One region of the Paenibacillus sp. FSL L8-0663 genome, then DNA from elsewhere that is predicted to be linked to it. Evidence: predicted binding sites of a transcription regulator. Region 1 holds the regulator's gene; each other region holds the start of a gene.
The links. The regulator Rex, encoded in region 1, represses fermentation and respiration genes when NADH is low (regulators of the CRP and FNR family bind a similar motif). The targets are predictions, from matches to a motif close to TTGTGAAATATTTCACAA.
Positions count from the first base shown of each region.

Region 2: lpdD (prenylated flavin chaperone LpdD) is a predicted target of Rex. The motif match lies at 1,432-1,449, and genes of this name have one in related genera.
Region 3: pflB (formate C-acetyltransferase) is a predicted target of Rex. The motif match lies at 2,010-2,027, and genes of this name have one in related genera.

Region 1 covers NZ_JBBOYM010000001.1:3,305,815-3,309,100, reverse strand. Annotated here, with positions in the region: gene dinG (ATP-dependent DNA helicase DinG) at 1-1,114, shown strand, start outside; gene MKY75_RS14230 (redox-sensing transcriptional repressor Rex) at 1,158-1,811, shown strand; gene MKY75_RS14225 (amidohydrolase) at 1,798-3,099, shown strand; gene MKY75_RS14220 (cell wall elongation regulator TseB-like domain-containing protein) at 3,137-3,286, shown strand, end outside.
Region 2 covers NZ_JBBOYM010000001.1:4,104,792-4,108,077, forward strand. Annotated here, with positions in the region: gene MKY75_RS18045 (DUF4190 domain-containing protein) at 1-236, opposite strand, end outside; gene MKY75_RS18050 (hypothetical protein) at 460-1,047, shown strand; gene lpdD (prenylated flavin chaperone LpdD) at 1,059-1,406, opposite strand; gene MKY75_RS18060 (S8 family serine peptidase) at 1,586-3,286, opposite strand, start outside.
Region 3 covers NZ_JBBOYM010000001.1:3,460,544-3,463,829, forward strand. Annotated here, with positions in the region: gene pflB (formate C-acetyltransferase) at 1-1,976, opposite strand, end outside; gene adhE (bifunctional acetaldehyde-CoA/alcohol dehydrogenase) at 2,305-3,286, opposite strand, start outside.

The DNA.
Region 1 (3,286 bases):
AGCTTTGGAAAATCAGCTATATGTAACGATGAGCGAAATTTTGCGCAAGGGCGACAAGCTGATGCTGGACGTCAAGGAAGAACATGACGATTATGCGGCGGATAGCCTTATTACAGATATCACGGGTCTGCTCAAGGATTTGGCGGGGATTCGAGAAAATTTGCGCTTTTTTATCCGACTCGATGATGAAACAACCGTATACTGGCTCGAGGCAAGCGGGCAATTCCGTAGTAAATCATTGCAATTTTATGCGGTACCCGTCGATGTGAGCCGCCAGTTGAAAGAAATGTTTTTTGACAAAAAAAGAAGCATTATTCTGACTTCTGCTACCTTGTCGGTAGATAAGTCGTTTCAGTACATGATCGATCAGCTCGGCTTACAGGAGGCCGCAGATCAAGAGCGGCTGATGACTTCGCAGCTCCCGTCACCCTTTAATTACAGGGATCAGGTGTTGCTGGTTATTCCACGGGATTTCCCAAGTGTGAAGGGCAGTGTAGGAGATGCGCATTTTGTAGATATGCTCGTTAGCTCTCTAGGAGCGACTGCTCAGGCGACACGTGGGAGAATGCTCGTTCTGTTTACGTCCTATCGGATGCTCCGGCAAGTGTATGAGCCGCTCAAAGAGGCCTTAGCATCCAGCGAAATTACTGTGCTGGGACAAGGTGTGGACAGTGGAAGTCGCAGCAAGCTAACCCGCCGGTTTCAGGAAGCGAAAGCTTCTGTATTGCTGGGGACCAGCAGTTTCTGGGAAGGCGTCGATATTCCGGGGAAGGCTCTGACTTGTCTAGCCATTGTTCGCTTGCCGTTTCAACCGCCGAATCACCCGCTGCTGGAGGCAAAAAGCGAACTGCTCCAGCAGCAGAAGAAGAATCCATTTATGAAGCTGTCTGTACCGCAAGCGGTCATTCGCTTCAAACAGGGATTTGGTCGGTTGGTACGTACAGCGAACGACCACGGGGTCGTTATCGTTTATGATACGCGTGTGATTGAATCCTATTACGGAAAGCACTTTTTGTACTCGTTACCGGGACCAAAAATGGAGCATATGCCATCGGAGCAAATGGTGCCCCGCATCGCCGAATGGCTCCAATCCGCCCCGGAGACAGAGGCATAACGGACGGACATAAGTATGTTCGTTACAATTAGGGGGAGCAAGTATGAAATCAGATAAAATTTCAGAGGCTGTCGTACGGAGGTTACCCGTATATTTACGTTATCTGAATGCACTGCACAAACGGGAGGTGGCTACGGTCTCTTCTCAAGAGCTGGGACAGAGGCTAGATTTGAACCCGGCCCAAATCCGTAAAGATCTTGCTTATTTTGGAGATTTTGGTCGGAAGGGTATCGGTTATGATGTTTCTTATCTCATTGAGAAAATACGCCATATCCTGAAAATCGACCAACAAATTAATGTAGTATTGGTCGGAGCGGGTAATCTGGGGCAAGCCCTTTCGAATTATAACGCTTATTTAAAAGACAATATGAAGATTGTGGCGGTATTTGATGCGTTTCCGGATAAGGTAGGAACCAAGATCAATACATTGGTCGTGCAACCGATGGATGAACTGGAAGCGACTGTGAAAGAAAAAAACATTCGAATCGGGATTATTACCGTACCTGATTTTGAAGCACAGCACGTGGCTGATAGGCTTATTGATAGCGGAATTGGAGCGATCCTGAACTTTGCACCGACTACTCTCAAGGCACCAGCCAACATTCGGATTCATGCCACAGACTTTACAACTGATTTGCTTAGCCTCGCTTATTATTTGGAGGACGGAAAGGAAGAAGCACAATATGACAGTGAATAAATGGATGATTAAAAACGGATCTTTTGCCGTAAATGGACCAGAAGCAGGGGTAGTCCATGGTTTTATGATTGTGGAGGATAGTCGTATTACTTATATTGGCGAAACCTTGCCTGCGGGTGAGGAAGAGACGGAAGCGATCGATGGTAAAGGGCTATTGTTTTTACCTGGTCTGATCAATACTCATGGTCATGCGGCGATGTCTCTACTGCGTGGGCATGGAGATGATTTGGCACTTCAAGTATGGCTTCAGGAAAAAATGTGGCCTATGGAAGCCAAGTTTACATCTACAGACGTGTACTGGGGTACGTCCTTGTCTGTGCTGGAAATGCTGAAAGGTGGAACAACAACCTTCCTCGATATGTACGATCATATGGATGAGGTGGCTCGTGTGGCTGAAGAGTCAGGTATTCGTGCAAGTCTGATGCGTGGAGCAATTGGACTATGTTCGGAGGAAGAACAGCGAATCAAGCTGGCAGAGGCCGTGACTTTTGCGCGTAACTGGCACGGTAAAGCAGACGGCCGTATTACAACGATGATGTCACCGCATGCGCCATATACATGTCCACCTGCGTTTATTGAAAAATTCGTACAAGCTGCGCATGATCTGGACTTGCCACTGCATACGCACATGTCTGAGACGATCGCCGAAGTAGAGCAAAACGTACGCGACTACGGTTTGCGTCCGGTTGCACACTTGGATAAGCTTGGCTTTTTCTCCCGTCCTTCGCTTGTTGCCCATGGCGTTCATTTGAACGACGAAGAAATAGCTTTACTGGCAGAACGTGGTGTAGCGGTTTCCCACAATCCTGGCAGCAACTTGAAGCTGGCAAGTGGTGTGGCAAGAGTGCCTGAATTGCTGCGTGCAGGGGTTACGGTTTCTCTCGGAACGGATGGTCCTGCCAGCAATAATAACCTGGATATGTTCGAGGAAATGCGTCTGGCAGCACTTATTCACAAGGGTGTATCCGGTGACCCTACGGCAGTTCCTGCAAGTGAAGCGCTGCGTCTGGCAACAGAATACGGTGCAAAGTCGATTGGTTTAAAAGAAGTAGGAGCGTTGGCAGCAGGCAACAAGGCTGACTTTATCGCGTTGGATCTGAATCAGGCACATTTCTTGCCGCGTACAGATCTTATTTCCCATGCGGTATACTCTGCAAGCGCCAAGGACGTGGCTCATGTGTGGGTAGACGGTCGTCAGGTTGTGAAAAACGGCGAATGCCTGACTATGGACGAGGAACGTATCAAACATGAGGCACAAGCCGCCTTTGAAGGGCTGCTGTCGCGCTAATTCAGGTGTCACATCCCCTTAGAGAGGAAGCACGGGTTTGAAAAATAAGAAAAAATGGATAGCGGTCGCCATTTTGGCCGTGATACTGATCCTGGTCAGCATTTTCTGGTATTATTCCTATGTTACTCAAGACCAGGTGGCTGAGAAAAATGCCGCTATCATTAAGGCCAAGCAATCAGGTGGTCTG
Region 2 (3,286 bases), 800 kb from region 1:
CCTTGCTCGCCATGACGGTTAATTTCCTTCAGGGAAAGACTGGACAAAATAATACCCACAATTCCGATAATCAACCCGATATAGGGAATGACAACAGATAAAATCCCGAGCACCATCGAGGCAACAGCTTTACTATTGGTAGGTGGAACTACTGGGGGCGGGTTAAATGGGGCGTTATAATCGTTCGTCTCCTGAAAAGGATCGGAAGATCGAGGCTCCTTGTACAAATCACTCATCTGTTAAATTCAACTCCAATACGAAAAATAGCAATTATATAAGTTCTAGGGTACCACAATCTTACAAATCAGGACAGTACTTATTTCGAATTTTTAAATTAGAACGTTAAAAAGAAGAAACATAGCGATATTAGCACTTTTTGAGGTAACTGGGCATACAGTATTTTACCTGTTACAGATCAATTGTGCTCCATGAGAGCATCCTGCCAAGGAGGTCGGAGCTATGCTATATCGTGCAACATCCCACAGAAAGCGCTCGCCTCACAAACGTTTAAATGCAAACACACTTAGGATAATATCCACTGCCATGCTGCCATTTTACAAAGCTATAGCAACTCGCCGTGCGTTTGCAGTTCAATGGTCACGAGCTGTCGTTCAGGCGAATTTGGATCGGATGAAATCCCTTCTCTGCTCAGTAGCTCCATTTGCCGCCAAACAAGGCTTAGGCACGAATGGCATCGGCTACTTTATTTCCTTTTTAGCTCAGCCACCGATGCTCTATTATACGAATGGAACAACGATTCCACCGGGGACTGTGCAGTTTACATTTGAGCCGAGAGTTCATCGCGCCATCGCAAAAGCCGTTTTTCCGCTGTATCGCGAATTGGCACGTAATCCATGTTTTGCTTCTGCCTTAGCCAAAGCGATCAACAGACAAGACCAGCGTGCAGTTCATGTCATGATCCGTAGTTTGATTCCATCCTCTGCGCTGAAATCCGTACAAATTGAGGACGATGGCTTTGCATTGCTTTTTAAGTATTCCTTTAGTAAATACCCCTATCGCAATCTGCTCTTTCGAGAGTTCACTTAAAAAGGTTGCTACTAGCGTGCTTGCTTGAGTTCTCCAATGAGCTCTTTTCCCAGTTGTATGGCCATATCTGTCAGCACTCGGATTTCGTCCTTGGATGCATGGTCCAAATGTGTCCCGCAGCAAATGGCAAAATTGCCCGCAAACTCTTTTCGTAAGCGAACTGCAATTTCTTCGGTAATATAAAACTCCTTGTGATTTTGCAATTGCACAGTTTGAATCGGCTCGAGTCTGGCCCCTGCTGTAATCGTTCCCAAATGGGGCTGATCACCGCCAGAAATGAGTACAACGATATCTTCCCCCATAAAATAGGCATCCAGTACAAGACGGATACGTCCGCTTTCTTTTTGCAAATGAATCATATGATCCTCTCCTGCTAAAATATTATTGTGAAACGATTCACTTTATAGAGTTCTACTCATTGTATCGCTTCCTGAACGGTTCGACAATTAAAAATGGCCCACAGCAGCCTCTATAAACCGTGGCTTGCTGTGGGCCTTCATTGATACTCTAAAACAAGCATTCCATTTCCTACTGGGTGTTAACGGATCGTGATCGTATGCACAGTCTTACCGCTTGCGCCGTCATTATCCGTCACCGTTAGCTCCACGGTATACGTTCCAGCTGTGGTGAATTTATGCTTCACCTTGGAACCGACCGCCGTATCACCATCCCCAAAATTCCAGCTGTAACTGACGATCTCACCGTCTACATCACGGGAAGCTTTGGCGTTAAATTGTACATTTTTGTTCTTCTTAGCGGATTCATTAGCCTGAATAATGGCTACTGGCTTCTCATTGGATGTAGGTGGATTCGGATCAGGGTTCTGTCCTCCACCATTGGTTACATACAATCTTCCCGGTGCCTCCGTCTCCACTTCATTTCCCGCTGCATCCCTTACCCGGATCACGATGACTCCGCCTTCCAGGTTCAGGGAAGATGAAGTGAAATAAGTACCTTCATAGTGGCCTGACGAAGTTTCATTTAATGGAATATCGTTGCGACCCAAAGTGGACAGGTTGAAAGGCAGCTCCACATGGAAGGACGCCTCCAAACCGGATGCACTGTCAAAGGATACTCGTACCGACTGTCCTGGAGTAATACGCACATCCTCAGCAGGACTAATGTTTTCAAGCTTCGGCAGAGCTGTATCGACATACACCGAGCGCGTAACGGTTGTTTCGTTTTCGGCAAGATCCTTGGCCGTCACCGTAATTTGATTTTCACCTTCGTTGATAAGCAACCGCTTGTTAAAGCTGCCGTCACTTCCAAATTCAGCGGGCTCACCATTAATCGTCAATTCGGTGAGGAACTCGTCATACACAGTACCGACTACACTGACTACACCCGCGTTTGTACGCGCCCCTTCATCAGGTGAAGTCAGGATCAGACCCGGTTTAGTCTGGTCAAGCGTCACAACTACCGGCTCGGAACGATCCGTTATTTTGCCGTATACCGCTGCTTGGACACTTAGCGGATTAGCACCTGGTTGAAGATCAACCGACAAACTGAACTGGCGATCCTTCACCTTCGTTGTGCCAGTCAGCTCCTTACCGTTAAAGAGCTGAATATCGGCTCCTTCTGCCGGAGAAGTTCCTGTTACGGTAATCGTCTCTTCCTGCGTATAGGTAGCCTTCGTAGGAGTCGTAATCGTTGGAGCATTCACCGGATATCTGACGATAGCCCGGATCATGTAGTTACCCTCCTCCTCAGGTGATTGGCTCCATGTGCCGCTTACACCTTGCCAACTTCGAAGCGCATTGGGACTGCTTTCATCTGTAGCAAGACCCGGCGACTGTGTGCCTACAGCAGACTGTGTATATACGATGTAGAAGTCACCTTGAACCGTCACCGGCTCTGGGAGCTGTACCGTCGTCCATTGTGTCTCATCCCGTACGGCAGTCCCGTCGAATGGACCAGCCAACAATCGTCCAGGTGCTCCTGCGGCACCGGAGGCGTCATAGACAGAATATTGGAATGCCGTTCCTCCCGGATTCGGGAAGGCAGAGTTCCAGAACAAAAGCGATGCTCCTGTCACTTGAGTCACTTCCGACTCAGGTGTCATTCTGACTGCCCATGAATTGCCTGCCGCGTTAAAGGCTCTAGCATTTTCTCCTGTCCCGTCATCGTAAGCAATGCCTCCTTGGAACCCGATAAAAGGTTTCAACATGACATTCGCTTCCACACTACCGTTCGGAGGAGCAGTAACGGATACACTGTCGCTATAATAATTTTCGGCTGC
Region 3 (3,286 bases), 150 kb from region 1:
AGACTGTGTTCATAAGGCAATTTGGCTACGGAACTCAGAGATGCCAAAGCACCTTTTTTATCACGGCCGTGCATTGGGTTTGCCCCTGGTGCAAACGGTTCGCCTGCTTTACGTCCATCCGGTGTTGTACCTGTTTTCTTACCATACACCACGTTAGAAGTAATAGTCAGTACAGATTGAGTAGGAAGCGCATTACGATAAGCTTTATGCTTGCGAATCATGCTCATGAAGCTCTCTACCAGTTCCACAGCGATGTTATCTACACGGTCATCGTTGTTACCGTAGCAAGGGTATTCGCCTTCAATTTCAAAGTCAACAGCAATCCCTTTTTCGTTACGGATTGGTTTAACTTTTGCAAATTTAATGGCACTCAAGGAGTCGGTAGCAACTGACAGACCCGCAATACCACAAGCCATGGTGCGGAGAATATCACGATCATGCAACGCCATTTCAATGCGTTCGTAGCTATATTTATCATGCATGTAGTGAATAACATTCAAAGTGTTCATATACAGTTTGGCCAACCATTCCATCATAGGTTTGAAGCGACTCAACACTTCTTCATAATCCAGAACTTCACCTGTAATGGCTGGGAATTCAGGCCCTACTTGGACGCCAGATTTTTCATCTTTACCACCGTTAATTGCATACAGCAGAGCTTTAGCCAAGTTAGCACGAGCACCAAAGAATTGCATTTGTTTACCGATTTTCATTGCCGATACACAACAAGCAATACCGTAGTCGTCTCCATAAATCGGACGCATCAGATCGTCATTCTCGTACTGAATGGAGCTAGTTTCAATAGAAACTTTCGCACAATATTTTTTGAAGCCTTCAGGCAATTTTTCCGACCACAGTACAGTCAGGTTCGGTTCCGGTGCAGGTCCCAGATTGTAGAGGGTGTGCAGGAAACGGAAGCTGTTTTTAGTTACCCGAGTTTCTCCAGTTACGGACATACCACCAATGGACTCAGTAACCCAAGTTGGATCTCCACTGAACAGTTCATTATAGTCAGGTGTGCGCAAGAACTTAACAATACGCAATTTCATAACAAAATGATCGACCAGTTCTTGAGCTTGTTCTTCTGTCATTGTACCCTCTTCCATATCACGTTGAGAGTAAATATCAAGGAAGGAAGATACACGTCCTAAGGACATTGCTGCACCATTTTGTTCTTTGATTGCTGCAAGATATCCAAAATATACCCATTGGAAAGCTTCTTTCGCATTGTTAGCAGGTTTTGAAATATCAAAACCGTGCTCAGCAGCCATTTGTTTCAGTTCATTCAAAGCACGAATTTGCTCGGAAATTTCCTCACGCAGACGAATTACGTCTTCTTCCATGGAATCAACTTCAAGGCTTTTCAGTTGCAGCTTTTTATCTTGGATCAAGAAGTCTGCACCGTATAAAGCTACACGACGATAGTCACCGATAATACGACCACGGCCGTATGCATCTGGCAGACCAGTAATGATACCAGCTTTACGAGCCGCTCTCATTTCATCTGTATAAGCGTCAAATACACCTTGGTTGTGAGTTTTACGAATATGAGTGAAGATATCAATGATACTTTCTGGCACTTCAAAACCATAGGCTTTGCAAGCGTCGATCATCATTCGAATTCCGCCAAACGGCTGTAAAGAACGTCTGAATGGAGCATCTGTTTGTACACCGACAATTTGCTCTTTATCCCGGTCTAGATAACCCGGTTTATGTGAAATAATAGTGGATGGCGTATTCACGTCTACATCAAGCACGCCGCCGTTTGCCAACTCTTTTTTGGTAAGATCGGATACAATATCCCACAATGCAGTTGTGTTGGCCGTAGGACCAACCAAAAATTCTTCATTGCCAACATAAGGTAAGATATTGGTTTCAATAAAATCGTTGACGTTGACTTCTTTAGTCCATTTGCCTTTTTTAAAACCTCTCCAGCCAGATTGTTGCTCTTGTAATTCTCTCTCAATCACCGACATGTAAATCCCTCCAAATTGTTTGGTCTTCCGGACTTGTGATTTTTTTCACGATAAAGCTATTTCTTGAGCCCGGCCTGTTCACCGATGCCTTACGCTCAGTGTCGGGACCTTTCTTACACCCTTATTGTAGAATAATGATAGAGTGTAGTATGTGACAAAAATCACAATATGAGTGATTTTTGTCACTTTATTTTCCCTAGCTTCGCACCTATATCCTTAGCCTTGCCGTTCACCTCCCTTCCCAAACCAACAGGCCCTCTATATAGAGAGCCTGCATCGGTATTGAACGAGAAAATGCTTTTTCACAAGCCTCTTCTTACCTATTATATTATTGGTCAAAACGTCCGTAGAAGGCATTGCGATAGACATCAGCCAACTCAGTAACCAGTGGCAACTTAGGATTCGCAGTTGTACATTGATCTTCAAATGCGCGGTCAGCCAGATAATCTACACGTGATTCGAAATCTTTCGCATCGAAACCGATTTGTTGGAACGATTCCTCGATACCGAGTGTTTTGTTCATTTTACGGATCGCTTCGATCAAGCTGTTAACCCCTTCTTCGGTGGTGCGTGCAGGCAGTCCCAGTATGCGCGCGATTTCTGCATAACGCTCATCCGCAACAAAGTGCGAATATTTAGGGAACGAAGCAAATTTTGTCGGTTTTTTCGCATTATAACGAATAACGTGCGGCATCAAAATGGCATTCGTGCGGCCATGCGCTGTATGGTATTGTCCACCCCATTTATGTGCAAGACTGTGGTTAATGCCCAAGAATGCATTAGCAAACGCCATACCAGCAAGTGTGGAAGCATTATGCATTTTTTCACGAGCCAGCTTATCACCGGTCAGAGCCGATTGTTCTAGGTATTGGAATACCAATTGAATGGCTTTAATTGCCAGACCATCTGTGTAGTCATTAGCCATTACGGACACGTAAGCCTCGATAGCATGTGTCAGAACGTCCATACCTGTGTCCGCTACAGCTGTTTTAGGCAGCGAATATACAAACACTGGGTCAATAATTGCCACATCAGGAGTCAACTCATAGTCAGCCAGTGGGTACTTCGTGTCGCCCAGGTTTTTGTCCGTAATTACTGCGAACGATGTAACTTCGGAACCTGTACCCGATGTTGTAGGGATAGCTACAAATTGTGCTTTTTGGCCCAGACGTGGGTACTTGTAAATCCGTTTACGGATATCCATGAATTTTTGTTTTAAGTTATTGAAATCAGTATCTGGATATTCATAGAACATCCACATGCCTTTAGCGGCATCCATTGGCGAACCGCCGCCCAGTGCGATGATGCAA